DNA from 2 places in the Pseudomonas sp. WMBT8 genome. Region 1 is predicted to be linked to the other one. Evidence: predicted binding sites of a transcription regulator. Region 1 holds the regulator's gene; the other holds the start of a gene.

Region 1 (4,209 bases):
GCAATGACTCGAACTCGGCGTCGGTGATGTCTTCGCTGGTCGGCACCATGGCCGGCGCAGCCGCTGCCGGTGCTTGTGCCTCGGCCTTGACGGCATTGAGGGAGTCCAGCAGTTGTTCGAATTCGCTGTCGGTAACGTCGGGTTCAGCCACCGGCTCAGGCGCCGCCTCAACCACCGGGGCGGCAGATACAGCGGCAGGCTCTGCCAGGCGCGCCAGGGCGGCCAGCAGTTCCGGGGTGGCAGCCGTAATCGGTGCGCGTTCGCGCACTTCATTGAACATGCCGTTGACCGCGTCCAGGGCTTCGAGGATCACGTCCATCAATTCCGAATCAACGTGACGCTCACCCTTGCGCAGGATGTCGAACACGTTTTCGGCGATGTGGCAGCACTCCACCAGCTCATGGAGCTGGAGGAAGCCGGCGCCCCCTTTTACAGTGTGAAAACCGCGAAAAATTGCATTGAGCAGGTTCGCATCATCCGGTCGGCTTTCCAGCTCGACCAGTTGCTCGGACAACTGCTCTAGAATTTCGCCGGCCTCTACAAGGAAATCCTGAAGGATTTCTTCATCGGCGCCGAAGCTCATATTGCGTGCTCCTTAGAAGCCTAAACTGGACAGCAAATCGTCTACGTCATCTTGACCTGACATAACGTCTTCACGTTTATCGGCATGAATCTGCGGACCTTCACCCTTGGCGAGGTGTTTTTGTGGATCTTTTTCCGAGAGGATCGCTTCGCGGTCGTGTTCGATGCCGGCAAAACGGTCGACCTGACCGGCCATCAGCACCAGTTTGAGCAGGTTGCTTTCCACTTCGGTGACCAGCAGGGTCACGCGCTTGATCACCTGGCCGGTCAGGTCCTGGTAGTCCTGGGCCAGCAGGATGTCATTGAGGTTGCTGGAAACCGTGCGGTTTTCCTGCTCGCTGCGTGACAGGAAACCCTCGACCCGGCGCGCCAGCTCGCGAAATTCTTCAGCACCCACTTCGCGCCGCATGAAGCGCCCCCAGTCAGCGCTCAACGCCTTGGCCTCATTGGCCATGCCGTTCACCAGGGGCGTGGCGTTTTCCACCAGGTCCATGGTGCGATTGGCTGCCGCCTCAGTCAGCCTGACCACGTAGGACAGGCGTTCGGTGGCATCGGTGATCTGCGAGATTTCCTCGGCCTGGGGCATGTGCGGGTCGATCTGGAAATTGACGATCGCACTGTGCAACTCACGGGTGAGCTTGCCCACTTCCTGATACAGGCCGCGGTCGCGGGTCTGGTTGAGCTCATGGATCAACTGCACTGCGTCGCCGAACTGGCCTTTTTCCAGGCTTTCGACGAGTTGGTGAGCATGTTTTTTCAGGGTCGACTCAAAGTCGGCCTGCGATGATTCTTTATGCTCCATAGCTCCCCCGTGGCAGCATCAATGACCGATGCGTTCGAAGATTTTTTCAATCTTCTCTTTCAAGGCCAGTGCAGTGAATGGCTTGACCACGTAGCCGTTGACCCCGGCCTGGGCGGCTTCGATGATCTGTTCACGCTTGGCTTCAGCGGTCACCATCAGCACAGGCAGGCTGCGCAGCTTTTCATCAGCGCGCACGTGGCGCAGCAGATCGATACCGGTCATGCCAGGCATGTTCCAGTCGGTTACCAGAAAGTCGATGCTCCCGCTGTTGAGGATCGGAATCGCCGTAATACCGTCATCCGCCTCGACCGTGTTAGTGAACCCAAGGTCACGCAACAGGTTTTTTATGATCCGCCGCATCGTTGAGAAGTCATCAACGATGAGGATTTTCATGTTCTTGTCCAATTCGACCTCCAAGCAGTCTTAAACGCGTCCAGCACCTGGGCGCGCCATATCATTCAACAGGCATTACACAAAAAGGACTGCTGGGGCACATCACGGGCCGCTCCCGCCGGGCTTGCGCCGTGGCGGTTATCGTTCGCACTGTCCCCACACTGCCTGTCAGCGCGCTCGCCACTCTCCCAAACGCCCCCGCAAGCGGGCCGCGCATTGGCTATGTAGCTGGCTGACCCGCGATTCGCTGACCCCCAGGACCTCACCGATTTCCTTGAGGTTCAGCTCTTCGTCGTAGTACAGCGCCAACACCAGCCGCTCACGTTCCGGCAGATTGGCAATCGCCTCTGCCAGGGCGCCCTGGAAGCGTTCATCTTCCAGGTCGCGTGAAGGCTCCTGGTGAGCGCTCGCGCCATCCTCGTGCAGCCCTTCATGTTCGCCGTCCTGCAGCAGGTCGTCGAAACTGAACAGGCGGCTGCCCAAGGTATCGTTCAAAATCCCGTAGTAATCGTCGAGACTCAATTGGAGTTCGGCCGCAACTTCGTGATCTTTAGCGTCGCGACCGGTTTTTGCTTCAATTGAGCGAATTGCGTCACTCACCATCCGGGTATTGCGGTGGACCGAACGCGGCGCCCAATCACCTTTACGCACTTCATCGAGCATCGCGCCACGGATACGGATACCCGCATACGTCTCGAAACTCGCACCCTTGCTCGCGTCGTACTTGGTCGACACTTCGAGCAGGCCGATCATCCCCGCCTGGATCAGGTCTTCGACCTGGACACTGGCGGGCAGGCGTGCCAGCAGGTGGTAGGCAATGCGCTTGACCAGGGGCGCATAGCGCTCGATCAATTCGCCCTGGCTGTCACGCGCTGATTTTTTGTAAAGGTTGTAGCCGCTGGCTGTCATAGCACCGGTCCCGCACTCGTCTGATGCACCAATCGCTCGACGAAAAACTCCAGATGCCCCCGGGGATTGGCGGGCAGTGGCCAGGTATCGACCTTCTGAGCAATTGCCTTGAACGCCAACGCGCATTTCGAACGAGGGAACGCTTCATAGACTGCACGCTGCTTTTGCACAGCCTTGCGCACACACTCGTCATAGGGAACTGCGCCGACGTATTGTAAGGCGACATCGAGGAAGCGATCCGTGACCTTGGTCAACTTGGCGAACAGGTTGCGCCCTTCTTGCGGGCTCTGGGCCATGTTGGCAAGCACGCGGAAGCGGTTCATGCCGTAGTCGCGGTTGAGCAGTTTGATCAGGGCGTAGGCGTCGGTGATCGAGGTGGGTTCGTCGCAGACCACCAGCAATACTTCTTGCGCGGCGCGCACGAAGCTGACCACGGACTCGCCGATCCCGGCGGCAGTGTCGATCACCAGCACGTCGAGGTTGTCGCCGATATCACTGAAGGCCTGGATCAGGCCGGCGTGCTGCGCCGGGCTCAGATGCACCATGCTCTGGGTGCCGGAGGCGGCCGGGACGATGCGAATCCCCCCAGGCCCCTGCAACAGCACGTCGCGCAGCTCACAGCGGCCTTCAATGACATCGGCCAGGGTATGTTTGGGCGTCAGTCCCAGCAGAACGTCAACGTTCGCCAGGCCCAGGTCGGCATCCAGCAGCATGACGCGGCGGCCAAGCTCTGCCAGGGCCAGGGACAAATTCACTGACACGTTAGTTTTCCCGACGCCACCTTTGCCGCCGGTCACCGCGATCACCTGTACGGGATGCATGCTGCCCATGTTCTTTCTTTACCTTGTCTTGCTTAGCCGCAGGCTACATAGGGTGGCCGCGGTAGCAGACCATCGATGTAGGTACATTGCACTGTGTTGCATGTTGCCGTTCAGCCGACCCGCTTGGCTGGGTTGTGATAGAGGTCGGCGAACATATCCGCCATCGCCTCTTCACTGGGTTCGTCCTGCATTTGCACACTGACCGCGCGGCTGACCAACTGATGACGGCGCGGCAGATGCAAGTCATCCGGGATCCGCGGCCCGTCGGTCAGGTAGGCGACCGGTAATTCATGGCTGATGGCAAGGCTCAACACTTCGCCCAGGCTTGCGGTTTCATCCAGCTTAGTCAGGATGCAACCGGCCAGCCCACAACGTTTGTAGCTGTGGTACGCAGCAGTCAGAACCTGTTTCTGGCTGGTTGTTGCAAGTACCAGGTAATTTTTCGACTTGATCCCGCGCCCGGCCAGGCTTTCCAGTTGCATGCGCAATGCCGGGTCGCTGGCTTGCAGGCCAGCGGTATCGATCAGCACCACGCGCTTGCGCAGCAGCGGGTCGAGGGCGTTGGCCAGGGACTGGCCCGGGTCGACATGGGTCACCGGCACATTGAGGATCCGGCCCAGGGTCTTGAGCTGTTCCTGGGCACCGATGCGGTAGCTGTCCATGCTCACCAGCGCAATGTTATGGGCGCCGTACTTGAGGACA
Region 2 (4,209 bases), 160 kb from region 1:
GCGGGCCTGATCGTCGGCTCCTTCTATGGCCTGGCGCCGCTGTACGCGGCCCAACAGGGCTTGAGCACCGAGCAGGTCGGCCTGTTCATGGGTAGCTGCATTTTTGCCGGCCTGTTGGTGCAATGGCCACTGGGCTGGCTGTCCGATCGCTATGACCGCGCCTTGTTGATTCGCTGTTTCGCCCTGTGCCTGGCGGTGGCGGCATTGCCGCTGGCGATCATGACCCAGGTGCCGCTGGAAGTGCTGTTTATTGCCGGGTTCCTGTGCTCGTTGGTGCAGTTCTGCCTCTATCCGCTGGCCGTGGCATTTTCCAATGACCATGTCGAAGGTGATCGCCGAGTGTCGCTCACCGCGATGTTGCTGGTGACCTACGGGGTGGGCGCGAGTATCGGGCCGTTGCTGGCCGGCGTGGTGATGAAGCTGTTTGGCAACCAGATGCTCTATGCCTTCTTCAGCCTGTGCGCATTGATCCTGGTCTGGCGTATTCGTCCCAAGGCTGTGACCAACCTGCATCAGGTGGACGACGCGCCGTTGCACCACGTGGCCATGCCCGACAGCATGTCCAGTTCGCCATTGGTGGCAGCCCTCGACCCGCGGGTGGATGAGCAGGTGGTCCAGGACCAGATGCAAACCGCCGCGCCAGAGCCTGCGCCCGACGCAGAGCCGGAGATGGAGCCGCAGCCCGAGCCCGAGCCGCCGGAGCATCCTGACCCGGATGAACACCCGCATGACCTGAGCCGGGCCCGTCCCTGAAACAAAAAACGGGCAGTTCCCAAAGGAGCTGCCCGTTTTTTTGTGCCTGTGGTTTGGCGCTTACATGTCGTCGTCTTTATCGAACCGTCGCGCCTCGCGCTGCAGTTGGTAGACAAACCGCTCAACCTGGCGCTGCACCAGGCCGCTCATGTTGTGAAAGCGCACACCGGCAAAGGTGGTGTTGATCCTTTCTTCGAAGTGCAGGTAGCGCAGCTCCACCGCCGTGGTCATGCTGCCGAAGGGCAGGGCGGCGATAAAACGGTCGTAGACCTGGCCTAGTTGCAGGCGCTCGGAGATATCACCTTCAAAGCGCAGCTTGCAGCCGGTGGCGGAGATATCCAGCAGCTTGCCACTGATAGGCGCCTTGAGTTTCTCACCACCCAGTTCGATATTCACCAGTTGCGCCAGTTTCAATGCCGCGCGAAAGGCATTGCGGCGCTGATGGTAGACCACTTCTTCTGGCAGGCTGCCTTTATAGATGCGGTGGCCGTCCTTTGCACCGATGGTCAGCGGGCCATTGCTGTCCCAGGCCACGCGCACGCCTTCGTGAAAGCCTTCGATACGAAATGCTTCGCCATTCTCCAGATAGCGTTCACCTTCGGGCGGGATCATTTCGTCCAGGCTCAGGGTCTTGCTGTCCTTGTCGACATCCACCAGGTAGCTTTGGAAGCGCTGGTTGCGTTCGTGGAAGGTGATGATCAGCGGGTCGTGGCTCTCTTGCAGCAGCCGCAGGGTGCTGGCAATTTCCAGAGGGGTGGTGAGGACCTTGGGGGGCTGCGGAGCATCTTCCGCGCTAAGGGTGTTGAACACGGTTCTTCCATCTCCAGACAAAATACGACTACACGCAAGAACCGGCATTTTGCCAGCATGTGGCACGCCTTGATAGGGCGCGCAATAAACCGGCGTCAGGCTTGGCTGAGTGTGCTGGGCTTGACCAGCCGTGAGGTGGAGCCCTGGGCGTTATACAGTGCTGGAGGTTCGCCGCCATGGAGGATGCGCAGCTGGTTGGCGGTGGTGGCTTGCTGCAGTTGGATCGACTGGCCATTGAGCACATTGGCTTGCTGGCAGTTGATCAACAACTCATTGAGCGCTGCGCTCTGGGCCAGCAACTGGTCGCCGACCGACGAGTGGCTGGCCAGTTGCTCCAGGCCGCTGTGATCAGCGGGCAGGCCCAGGCTGAGCAGGATCTGGCTGCGTTTCTGGCCGTGTTGTTCAAGCAGGATGATCAACGATTGCTTGCGTGCCAGGATATCTTCCAGCAGGCGCATATCGCGGCCGCACAGGGCTACGAATTCGTCTTGAAGCAGCTCCAGCAGGTGTTGCGCGGGAGCCAGGTCTTCAGTGATCAGGTGCAGCAGATTTTCGTCGTGCATGGCTGGCCTTGGGTTTTAAGCGTCCAAAAGCCTGGCGCAGGCCTTGGCCTAGCGCTCGGCTTTGATGATTTTGCCGGCTAAACGGTCGTTGTCGATCTGATAGCTGCCATCGGCAATCGCCTGTTTCAACTCGGCCACGCGGGCTTTATTGACAACTGGCTGATCGCGCAGCGAGTCCGTGATCTTCTGCAACTGTTGAGCCTCGTTGCTCAAATGCACCGATTCGCCACTTTGGGTCGAAGCGGTTTGTTCTGCCTTGGCGGGCAGTGCCGGGGCCTTGGCTTCAACGCTGTCCTTGGCCGCGTTGGTACGCGTGCCGCCGGGCGTTGCCTGGGCGCTGTTCAATCGGCTGAAATCAATGACCATGTTAAAAAACCTCTGGGTATTTGGACGCTTGCCATGTTTTCGGCCATACCCGGACAAACTTTAGGCTCGATCGACAATAAACCTGTGTACAGCGTGATCTCGGCACAGTGTAGGAAAAGCCAGCGTCCCACGCCAGTGATCTATAGCGCGACCTCCACCTGGCCAGGCGCTGTTACCCGGGCCTTGATCACGCGCTTGGAGTTGAGGTTCTTCACGCGAATCTGTTCGCTCATCCCGCCATTGGCCAGGGCTTCCCCCGGCATTTTCACGTTCAGGCCGCCACTGCTGGCGGATATCACCACCTGGTCACCTTTGCGCACCACTTCTGCCTGTTCCAGGTGAACCAGGGTGATGACCTGGTCGGTTACCATTGGTCGGGTCAGTTTCTGCCCGACCGCCTGGTCCACGGAGGTGAGGTAGCCCTGGCTGATCTGGCTGATGTCCCGCTCGCGCAGGGCCACGTCTTCATAGCCGATGATGCCGGTACGCTTGAGCGGGCGAGTAACGGTCACTACGTCACGAAACAACCGGACCTGGGCCGGCACGAACACGGTCCAGGGCGAACTGCCGTCGCAGCGCACGCGCACGGTCACGCGACCAATGGGCTGGGCGGGGCTTTCCAGGGAGCCTGTCAATTCCTTGTCGCACATGGGCATGCGCAAACGCGGGTCCAACTGGTTGACCTGGATTTCATAACGGCCCGGTGTCTGGGTGCTCGCCAGATAATCTTCTACAGTGAACTCAAGAAAGCCTTGAGTGACGCCGATAAGCAGATCAGGCAAGGTGACGTTGTCGGCGCGGGCCTGGTGGCCTGCGCCCAAGGCAAGCAACGCCATCCAGGCGCAGAGTAATCTGCGGTACTGTGGCGAGCGAAGGCGTCGGGAAACTGTCGTTTTGATGTCCATGGCCAATAAAAAGCAAAGCGCGTGCCGTTTCGTGTTGGGGGCGCGTCGTACCCGTAAGTTTTGTAGCGTAGGAGTCTGGGCATGGCGGGTGTAATGGATTCAGTGAACCAGCGCACACAGCTGGTAGGGCAGAATCGCCTGGAGTTGTTGCTGTTTCGACTCGATGGCAAGCAGCTATATGGCATCAACGTCTTCAAGGTGCGGGAGGTGCTGCAATGCCCCAAGCTCACCATAATGCCCAAGTCCAACCCGGTGGTGTGTGGCGTGGCCAACATCCGTGGCTCGACGATTCCGATTCTTGACCTGGCGATGGCCACCGGTTCTGCCGGTTTGCAGGATCGCGAGAACCCGTTTGTGATCATCACCGAGTACAACACCAAGACCCAGGGTTTCCTGGTGCGCTCGGTGGAACGTATCGTCAACATGAACTGGGAAGAGATCCATCCACCACCCAAGGGCACCGGGCGCGACCACTACCTCACGGCAGTGACGCGGGTCGATAACCAGTTGGTGGAAATCATCGACGTGGAGAAGATCCTCGCGGAAGTGGCGCCGACGTCGGAGCATATTTCGGTGGGTGTGGTGGATGAGCAGACCCAGCAGAAGGCCGTGTCCCTGCGGGTGTTGACGGTGGATGACTCGTCGGTGGCGCGCAAGCAGGTGTCCCGGTGTCTGCAGACCGTCGGTGTCGAAGTGGTGGCGCTCAATGACGGCCGCCAGGCGCTGGACTACCTGCGCAAGCTGGTGGATGAAGGCAAGAAGCCGGAAGAGGAATTCCTGATGATGATTTCCGACATCGAGATGCCGGAAAT

What was found. The regulator FliA, encoded in region 1, starts transcription of late flagellar genes. The targets are predictions, from matches to a motif close to CTAAAGTTTNNNNNNNNNNNGCCGNTAA.
Region 2: a site for FliA is predicted at 2,529-2,556, ahead of flgM (flagellar biosynthesis anti-sigma factor FlgM). Genes of this name have one in related genera too.

What each region holds. Positions count from the first base shown of each region.
Region 1 is NZ_CP188096.1:4,386,666-4,390,874, forward strand. Features, by position in the region: gene ACO77H_RS19795 (chemotaxis protein CheA) at 1-583, opposite strand, end outside; gene ACO77H_RS19800 (protein phosphatase CheZ) at 596-1,384, opposite strand; gene ACO77H_RS19805 (chemotaxis response regulator CheY) at 1,403-1,777, opposite strand; gene fliA (RNA polymerase sigma factor FliA) at 1,946-2,686, opposite strand; gene fleN (flagellar synthesis regulator FleN) at 2,683-3,516, opposite strand; gene flhF (flagellar biosynthesis protein FlhF) at 3,618-4,209, opposite strand, start outside.
Region 2 is NZ_CP188096.1:4,548,277-4,552,485, reverse strand. Features, by position in the region: gene ACO77H_RS20620 (MFS transporter) at 1-753, shown strand, start outside; gene ACO77H_RS20615 (flagellar brake protein) at 814-1,563, opposite strand; gene ACO77H_RS20610 (flagella synthesis protein FlgN) at 1,659-2,126, opposite strand; gene flgM (flagellar biosynthesis anti-sigma factor FlgM) at 2,175-2,492, opposite strand; gene flgA (flagellar basal body P-ring formation chaperone FlgA) at 2,633-3,397, opposite strand; gene ACO77H_RS20595 (chemotaxis protein CheV) at 3,479-4,209, shown strand, end outside.